Regions from separate parts of the Mycobacterium sp. NGS19 genome, predicted to be linked through region 1. Evidence: riboswitches for the same ligand, from Rfam matches in the RefSeq annotation. Region 1 holds a riboswitch; the other holds the start of a gene.
The links. A riboswitch is a leader RNA that binds a small molecule or an ion and turns the genes downstream of it on or off. The one in region 1 is predicted to bind S-adenosylmethionine.
Positions count from the first base shown of each region.

Region 1 (4,776 bases):
ACCTGGCAGAGCGACACGACAGCATCGACACCATCGCGCAGTGACCGCAGCGCCCCGATGTCTCCTAGCCACACCTCATCGTCATAGGGATGCCTTACTAGGACACCTAATTCGTAGCCGTTGTAGGCGAAATCGAAGGAGTCGGGCTCTCCTCCGCGGATAATGGTGGATGCAAGATTGACGAGGTCACGGGCGCGCATTCGTGGCCAGCCGTGCAGCATGCGACGCCATTCCGCGGGAACCGCCGACGCGCCGTAGGCAGCGCCGAGCAGCCCACCGGCGATCGCTGCGACGGTATCGGTGTCCCCTCCCCCTCGCACCGCCGCATCGAGCGCCAGGCGCAGGTGGTCGACGCGGAAGACTCCGTTGGCCGGATCATCCTGCGGAACCGGCGTTGTCGCGATCGCTGACCATGCCCCTTGCAGCGCTTCCACCACCCACCCGTTGTTGTGGAAGTCTGACGGCTTAGCCTTCTCGGCGACATCGAGCCGTGATGCCCACAATTCTCGGCGTTCATTGTCGATGTGCGGCAGGCCGATTCGAGCGTTCAGCTCTCCCGTGAAAACGGCGTGACGGATGGCGAGGCACCACAGCACGCACGCATCACCGGCTTCACGGTCCCAGTGCGTCAGCTCACTCGCCGCACGGGCTGCCTCGACCAGGGCTGCTTCATCGTTGAGGTAGACCAGTGCGACGGGTGCGGTGCGCATTAATGAACCGTTGCCCGCAGATCTGCCAGTTGACCTGTGTAGCGCTGCTGATTCCATGCGTGCCGCTTCCGCCGTGCTGCCGTGTCGGGCTGCTCGGCTGAGAACCGACCGTGTCTGAACACCAACATCGTTGGCGTTAAGCATCCACTCATGCCAGCGGGTAACGATCGCATCGAGCGCCTTCTCGTGAAGCAGGTCTGCTCCGGTGGCGGCCACCTCGGCGATGGCAATCGCCATAGACGTGTCGTCGGTCCATTCGCCGGGTTCCCAGCCGAAGGCTCCGCCGCCGACCATGGCGACCTCAAGGTCGGGGCCGCGAGGTGGGCCGAACTCATAAGCCGCACCAAGGGCGTCTCCTGCTGCGGTGCCGAGCAGTACGCCGCAAGCGCGGTCAATCTGTGTCGTTGAGAATGTCATGGCCGTCTCCTTTACTCCACCGAGGCGTAGGGCCGTGAAGTTTGTTGAGTCGTGATGTCATGCCGGACTTGAACACTCAGGCGCGGAGCCGAAGGTTGCGCCTTCCCCCTGCGGGGGTGGCGGGGTTCCTGCACCCCCGACGGGGATGGGATCCCTTCCCCGCCGGGGGTAAACCGCATCTGAAACACCCCCGTCGGGGGCGAAACCAGCGCAGCCCCCCGTCGGGGGTTACAGGGATTCGTCGACCAGGTACCGATAGAGGGTGGCGCGGCTGACTCCGAGGTACTTGGCGATGTCCTTGGCCGTGTGGCCGTCGGTCTTCATCCGCCTTGCGGTGGCGAGGTGTTGGGCGCCGGTCACCTTCTTGGGTCGGCCAAACCTCTTCCCGTTTTCTCGAGATGCTTGGCGCTTCAACGCGGTGCGTTCCTTCACCAGCTCACGCTCGTATTCGGCCAGCGATCCCAGCACGCCGATCATCATGCGACCGGCAGGGGTTGACGAGTCGATGCCGTCGGTGGTCGACACCAACGTCGCGCCTCTGGCGCTGAGTTCCTTGACGGTCTGCAGAATGTGGATCATGTTGCGGCCCAGCCTGTCCAGCTTCCACACCACCACCGTGTCGCCCGCACGGACGTACTCCATGAGCGCAGCAAGACCAGGCCGGTCGTCGCGGGCACCCGACATCACGTCCGAGAACGTCTTTGTCACGCCCGCCGCTGCGAGCGCCGCATTCTGCTGATCAAGCGTTTGTGCGACCGTGGAGACGCGGGTGTAGCCGATGAGGGTGCCGGTGCTCACCTCTTGCGCGCCATTGTCCGCTGCGTGGGTGATGATCGTCATTTGCCCGCGTCATTGACATAGCAGTCGTGGCGTTGGTCGACCGTTGCGAGGCTGAAGACGCTGCGCGCACCCCCAACGAACGCTTCGGTGGGGACCGCCAAAACTTGCCAGCGCGGCTTCCACACCGCCATTCCGCCGAAGCGGCGCAGCGCATCTCGTAGCAGCGCTGGACGGTGATTCCACCGCAATAGAGACAGGTCATCACCCTTGATGTGGATCACGCCATCATCGTCGACTGCCGCGGTTACAGGGACAGCGCCCGACGGCTCGCGCAGGGAGTGGTTGAACTGAATCCAGTGGACTAGATGGCCTGGTTTGTATGAGGTGCACTGTGCATCGGTGCCAGAAAAATCCCAAACAGAAGCAGTCATAGGCACTCCCGCAATCCTGGGCCTCCGTGTAGGAGGCGCTCTTGCCCGACACCGGCTGGTGTCGGCCGCTTCGTCATCCGAGCCACCCAACGAGCGTGGGGTTGGCGTGCCGTCCAGTCGGAGCTTAACGACGGCAACTCGTGAAGCACTTTTATTGTATCTCAACGGGTCTGGCTAACGGTACGGGTTTGGACTGCTCAACTCGACGCCATCGCTCAACGCAGTGATGGCAACAGTCTCAGAAGCGGCGGCACCGCAGTCGGTGAGACAAGCCCATCTGAGACAAACTTCCGAGACGGCATGACCTTGGCCAATAAGCTTGGCCCGGAGTGTGATTGAGCCGTCTCAGATGTGTTCTATTTCGCGATAATGGTCGGCGCGTGCTCGGTCGTTAGGCGGCAGCTCGAAGGTGTTTAGCAACGAATAAATCCTGCTAGTGGGCTGGGATTGCGTTTGAGGATCTGACGCGCGTGCCACCGAATGGTGGTCATCCGCTCGTTGCTTCTCCCGCGACTCCATTGCCGCCGACCTAACTTCGAAGCATGCGAGGCAAAGGCTTCTGATAGGCCAACCCGGTTCCGCCTACCTGTGGCGATTCAATCAGCCGGTTCGTGCGCATCCTCCGTCAACTGCACTTATGCGTGTGTGGCTGCTCTCGCCGCCCAAGATCGTGCGTCCCAAAGCCGGTGGCGTGCCGCTTTCATCGCGTTGCCATCGTTTTCGAGACCCACGATTGTCTGGCGATCATACTGGTCTGGTGATCAAGTTGTTTGCCGCCCTATCTGTCACCCTGTCGGTCCCGTTTGTGGGCACGGGTCCCACTGCCCATGCCGATACGTACTGTGAGCTCGGCAACTTGCTCATCCCACAGGAAGTACACCATGTGGGCACCTACCGTGACGCTACCTGTGCGACGGTTGCTGACATTGTGACAACTAGTGCCAACAGTGACTGCATTCGCGCCGTGACTAACTATGTCGTTAGTCGCGGTTATGACCCCTACGTGGCCAAGGACATCGCACTACACAACTGCTGAGCGCGCACCTTCGTTTTCTCGTGGTATGACACCGGACGAACTGCCGGACCACAGTGGTTCTATACGCCCTGCGCATCACTGCATACCTTCAGGTGTCTTCCGGAGAGCCGTCCATAGATCTGCAGCACGACGCCGTCGGCGCGGGGTATCACACCGACCGGACCTTCACCGACACCGCCTCCCGGCTGGCCAGGAGTAACCGGGCCATAGATCGGCTCCAACGATGGACTTTCAGCGGCAGTGCTCGTGTGCCGGGGTCTCGGCGGTGGGCAATTCGCCACCGTCTACCTTCACGGATGCGATGGAGTCGGAATCGTCACGGCAACGATATTCCGGGTCAACGGCACACCCCAGCAGTGACTCAGGTATGCATCCCCAAGTGGCCAAAGACCCTTTATTCGAACGGAGAGAACAACCCAACATGGGTACAGCCAGCAAAGGCCTCGACGACCATGGGAGCGAAAATGTCAACTAGACATCTTAAACATTTGGGCAACCTGCTCACCCTCCTCGGGGTTGCGGTCCTGCTCAGCACGGGAATTGCTTCGGCCGACCCCTCGGCCAACGCCCTAGACCCTGCCACGTCGGAGTCGATCGGTTTTAGCGCGATGCAACATGACGGCCTTCAGGCATACGGGAAGAGCCGGACCCAGGGCATTGATCCGCTCACTCTTTCCGATGCCAAGCTTCGCCAGGAATATTGCAAGGGCGAGCTGCAGCTCTACCAGGAGACGCTGTATGGCCCCCGCAATGTCTCTGTTGTCACCGACCGGTGGCTGAAGGGCTGCGACAGGGGGGCTCAGTGGCTCGTGCAGCAAGGATATGCACGCTAGGACGGGGACCCTGTTTCGGCCCAGTTCGGGCGGCGTACCGCGATGGCGCAATGGAGTCCGATGACCGATTGCCGCGCCGACCAAATTTCGTACTTAGTGGTTATTCGACTGAGTCAAGATAGTCCGTGCGTGCACAGGCGGGTGTCGACGACATGTCATAACGTTGCTGTCATGCTGCACTCTCGGGCGATCGGAGAAGGCCTATGAGCGACGCCTTTCCCGAACCCCTCCGTAAGTGCAGCATCGAGGATGTGGATGCGCAGAGAATCAGGTGGGTGCCCGAACGATGGACCACGGCGTTCGCTGGGCATGAAAAAGCACACGCCGAACTCAAAGCTCACTCGGACGAAGCGGGCGGGATAGCCCGGCGCTATATCCATGCCCACGCCGATGGCGACCCAGTCGAACTGTTCTTGATGGCGATGGCGTGGGGATACAAGCCCAAAGACTATGGTCCCGTTCGCACTCAGGCCGTGCTCGCCCAGGACGGTGCCGCCGACAAGATCGCAATGATCGTTGAGGCCACCCGCAACGAAGGCGCAGCGGCGGGTTGGCACGCTCTGCTCAAC
Region 1 covers NZ_JCALEB010000003.1:400,856-405,631, forward strand. Annotated here, with positions in the region: gene AC5Y4N_RS11780 (ADP-ribosylglycohydrolase family protein) at 1-1,127, opposite strand, end outside; gene AC5Y4N_RS11785 (recombinase family protein) at 1,356-1,967, opposite strand; gene AC5Y4N_RS11790 (hypothetical protein) at 1,964-2,338, opposite strand; SAM riboswitch class IV at 2,371-2,484, opposite strand; gene AC5Y4N_RS11795 (hypothetical protein) at 3,863-4,207, shown strand; gene AC5Y4N_RS11800 (8-oxoguanine DNA glycosylase OGG fold protein) at 4,411-4,776, shown strand, end outside.

Region 2 (4,776 bases), on a different contig from region 1:
TGGTCGTCGCTCTGCTCGGCCAGCTGCTGCGCCCAGTACAAAGCGAGATAGAAGTGGCTGCCCCGGTTGTCCAGCTCGCCGGTCTTGCGCGACGGGCTCTTGTCGTTCTCCAGGAAGCAGCCGATCGCCCCGTCGAGCGCCTTGCCGAGAACCGTGGCCCTCTTGTTTCCGGTTTTCGTGCCGATGTCCATCAGGCATGCGCCCAGCGCCAGATACTCGCCGAGCGAATCCCACCGCAGGTGGTTCTCCTCGACCAGCTGCTTGACGTGTTTGGGCGCCGAGCCGCCCGCGCCGGTTTCGTACATCCCACCGCCGGCCATCAGCGGCACGATCGACAGCATTTTGGCGCTGGTGCCCAGCTCCAGGATCGGGAACAGGTCGGTCAGGTAGTCGCGCAGGATGTTGCCGGTGGCCGCGATCGTGTCTTTGCCGCGCACCACGCGTTCGAGCGTGTACCGCATCGCCCACACCTGCGGCATGATCTGGATGTGCAGGCCCTCGGTGTCGTGGTCTTGCAGGTACTTTTTGACCTTTTTGCGTAGCTCGACCTCGTGCGGGCGTTCGATGTCGAGCCAGAACACCACGGTCATACCGGAGTCGCGGGCCCGGGTGACGGCCAGCTTCACCCAGTCCTGGATCGCCGCGTCCTTGGTGACGGGCATGCGCCAGATGTCGCCCTCTTCGACGTTCTGCGTCATCAGCACTTCCCCGGTCTCGTTGTCGACGATGTCGGCGACGCCGTCCTCGGGGATCTCGAAGGTCTTGTCGTGGCTGCCGTACTCCTCGGCCTTCTGCGCCATCAGCCCGACGTTCGGCACGGTGCCCATGGTGGTCGGGTCGAACTGGCCGTGGGTCTTACAGAAGTTGATCATCTCCTGGTAGATGCGGCTGAACGTCGACTCGGGGTTGACCGCCTTGGTGTCCTTGGTCCGGCCGTCGGCGCCGTACATCTTGCCGCCGAGGCGAATCATCGCAGGCATCGAGGCGTCGACGATCACGTCGGACGGCGAGTGGAAGTTCGTGATGCCCCGCGCCGAATCGACCATCGCCAATTCGGGACGATGCTCGTGCACGGCGTGGATGTCGTTGATGATCTCCTCGCGCAACGATCCGGGCAGCGCCTCGATCTTGTTGTAGAGGTCGACCATGCCGTTGTTGACGTTCACGCCGAGTTCGTCGAGCACGTCTTGATGCTTGGCGAACGCGTCCTTGTAGAACACCTTGACGCAGTGGCCGAACACGATGGGGTGGCTGACCTTCATCATCGTGGCCTTGACGTGCAGCGAGAACATCACGCCGGTCTTGTAGGCGTCCTCGATCTGCTGCTCGTAGAACGCGCACAGCGCCTTCTTGCTCATGAACATGCTGTCGATGACGTCGCCCTCGTCGAGCTTCACCTCGGGCTTGAGCACGATCGTCTCGCCGCGCTTGGTCTTCAGCTCCATCCGCACGTCGCGTGGGCGGTCCAGCGTCATCGACTTCTCGCCGTGGTAGAAGTCGCCGCTCTTCATCGTCGCCACATGGGTGCGCGAGGCCTGCGACCACTCGCCCATGCTGTGCGGGTGCTTGCGCGCGTACTCCTTGACCGCCTTGGCCGCGCGCCGGTCCGAATTGCCTTCCCGCAGAACGGGATTGACGGCACTGCCGAGTACCTTCGCGAAGCGCTCCTTGAGCGCCTTCTCCTCGTCGGTCTTGGGATGCGCCGGATAGTCGGGCACTGCGTAGCCCTTCTCCTGCAGTTCCTTGACCGCGTCGGTGAGCTGCGGCACCGAGGCGCTGATGTTGGGCAGTTTGATGATGTTGGTGTCGGGCAGCTGCGTCAGCCGGCCCAGCTCGGCGAGGTTGTCCGGCACGCGCTGATCCTCCTCCAGGCAGTCGGAGAACTCCGCCAGGATGCGGGCCGCCAGCGAGATGTCACTGGTTTCGACTTTGATGCCCGCCGGCTCGGTGAAAGTGCGGATGACCGGCAGCAAGGCGTAGGTAGCCAGCAGCGGCGCTTCGTCGGTCAGCGTGTAGATGATGGTCGGTTGCTCATTGCTCATGTGTTGGGTGTCTCCCGCCATCGGTTCGGACAAGCCGAGTATCAGTATTCCGTCGAGGCACCCGTCGTGTCAGGGGTGGGTCCGGTAGCGAGGTCAGCGCGGGCGTCTGCGACGCGAACTCGGTGGCAGTCGGCTTGCGGCATGCGATACTCTTCTCATCGGTCAAGAGCGCCAGCGCCAAGCCCCGGCTCGCTGGCCGGCAACCCTCCAACCGCGGTGGGGTGCCCCGGGTGATGACCAGGTTGAGTAGCCGCCAGCGGCTACACGGCAAGCGCGGGTCCGTGATGACGGGCCCCGGACCGGACGGCCCTCACCACAGGAGCACATCGATGACGAACGAACAGGACGATCCCAGCAGCCGCTGGGCGTTCGAGACCAAACAGATTCACGTCGGCCAGGTCCCGGACGCCGCCACCAACGCCCGGGCGCTGCCGATCTACCAGACCACCTCGTACACGTTCAACGACACCGCCCACGCCGCCGCACTGTTCGGCCTCGAGGTCGAAGGCAACATCTACACCCGGATCGGCAACCCCACCACCGCGGTCGTCGAGCAGCGCATCGCCGCGCTGGAGAACGGCGTGGCTGCGTTGTTCCTGGCGTCCGGGCAGGCGGCGGAGACGTACGCGATCCTCAACGTCGCCAACGCCGGCGACCACGTCGTGTCCAGCCCTCGGCTGTACGGCGGCACGTACAACCTGTTCCACTACTCGCTGCCCAAGCTGGGCATCGAGGTCAGCTTCGTCCAAGACCCCGACGATCTCGAGTCGTGGCGGGCGGCTGCGCGGCCGAACACCAAGGCGTTCTTCGCCGAGACGATTTCCAACCCCCAGATCGACATCCTCGATATCCCCGGCGTCGCGGCGGTGGCCCATGACGTCGGCGTGCCGCTGATCGTCGACAACACCATCGCGACGCCATATCTCATCCAGCCGATCAGCCACGGCGCCGACATCGTCGTGCACTCCGCCACCAAGTACCTGGGCGGCCACGGCGCGGCGATCGCCGGAGTGATCGTCGACGGCGGCACGTTCGACTGGCGCAACGGTAACTTCCCCGGGTTCACCACGCCCGACCCCAGCTACCACGGAGTGGTGTTCGCCGACCTCGGCCCGCCCGCCTTCGCACTGAAGGCGCGGGTGCAGCTGCTGCGCGACCTCGGTTCTGCCCCTTCGCCTTTCAACGCGTTCCTGATCGCGCAGGGACTGGAGACGCTGAGCCTGCGGGTGCAGCGCCACGTGGAAAATGCGCAACGCGTCGCCGAGTACCTCTCCGGGCACGAGGACGTGGTGTCGGTGAACTACGCCGGGCTGCCGAGCTCGCCGTGGTACGAGCTGGGAAAGAAGCTGGCGCCCAAGGGAACCGGCGCTGTGCTGGCGTTCGAACTGGCCGGCGGCGTGGAGGCCGGCAAGGCGTTCGTCAACGCGCTGACCCTGCACAGCCACGTCGCCAACATCGGTGACGTGCGCTCGCTGGTGATCCATCCGGCATCCACTACGCACAGCCAGCTCAGCCCCGAGGAGCAACTGGCCACCGGCGTCACGCCGGGCCTGGTGCGCCTTGCCGTCGGCATCGAGGGAATCGACGACATCATCGCCGACCTCGAGCGCGGCTTCGCCGCCGCCAAGCCGTTCAGTTCGGCGCGGGGTGCCGACCCCCAGTCGGTGGGGTCGCTGTCGTGACGGATTTCGACGTCCCGACCACCCAGCTGCCCGCCGAAGGGGAGGTGGGCGTCGTCGACATCGGCCCGCTGCGACTGGAGAGCGGCCGGGTGATCGACGACGTGTCGATCGCGCTGCAACGCTGGGGTGAGCTGTCGCCGGCACGCGACAACGTAGTGGTGGTGCTGCACGCGCTCACCGGCGACTCGCACGTCGCCGGGCCCGCGGGCCCGAACCATCCGACCCCCGGCTGGTGGGACAGCGCAGTCGGTCCCGGCGCGCCGATCGACACCAACCGCTGGTGCGCGGTGGCCACCAACGTGCTGGGCGGCTGCCGCGGCTCGACCGGGCCCAGCTCACCCGCAACCGACGGAAAGCCTTGGGGCTCACGGTTTCCCACGATCACCGTGCGCGACCAAGTGGAGGCCGACGTCGCAGCGCTGGCGGCAGTGGGCATCACGGAGGTCGCCGCGGTGGTCGGCGGTTCGATGGGCGGCGCGCGGGCGCTGGAGTGGATCGTCGGCCATCCCGACAAGGTGCGCGCCGCGCTGGTGCTGGCCGTCGGCGCACGTGCGACCGCCGACCAGATCGGCACGCAGACCACCCAGGTCGCCGCGATCAAAGCCGACCCGAACTGGCAGGGCGGCGACTACTACGGCACCGGCCGAGAACCCGTCGACGGCATGGACATCGCCCGGCGCTTCGCCCATCTGACCTACCGCGGCGAGGTGGAACTGGACCGGCGCTTTGCCAATCAGCCGCAGGCCTCGGAGAACCCGCTGACCGGCGGCCGGTACGCGGTGCAGAGCTACCTCGAGTACCAGGGCGCCAAGCTGGTCGACCGGTTCGACCCGGGCAGCTACGTGGTGCTCACCGACGCGCTGTCCAGCCACGACGTCGGACGCGGCCGTGGCGGTGTGCCGGCGGCGCTGAGTCGATGTCAGGTTCCCGTGGTGGTGGGCGGCATCACCTCCGACCGGCTGTATCCGCTGCGGCTGCAGGAGGAGCTGGCCGACCTGTTGCCGGGCTGCCCCGGGCTGAACGTCGTCGACTCGGTGTACGGGCATGACGGG
Region 2 covers NZ_JCALEB010000008.1:33,448-38,223, forward strand. Annotated here, with positions in the region: gene AC5Y4N_RS20280 (NADP-dependent isocitrate dehydrogenase) at 1-2,042, opposite strand, end outside; SAM riboswitch class IV at 2,203-2,322, shown strand; gene AC5Y4N_RS20285 (bifunctional o-acetylhomoserine/o-acetylserine sulfhydrylase) at 2,372-3,724, shown strand; gene metX (homoserine O-acetyltransferase MetX) at 3,721-4,776, shown strand, end outside.
Region 2: it holds a riboswitch for S-adenosylmethionine, as region 1 does, so the genes downstream of both, AC5Y4N_RS20285 (bifunctional o-acetylhomoserine/o-acetylserine sulfhydrylase) here and AC5Y4N_RS11790 (hypothetical protein) in region 1, are expected to answer to the same signal.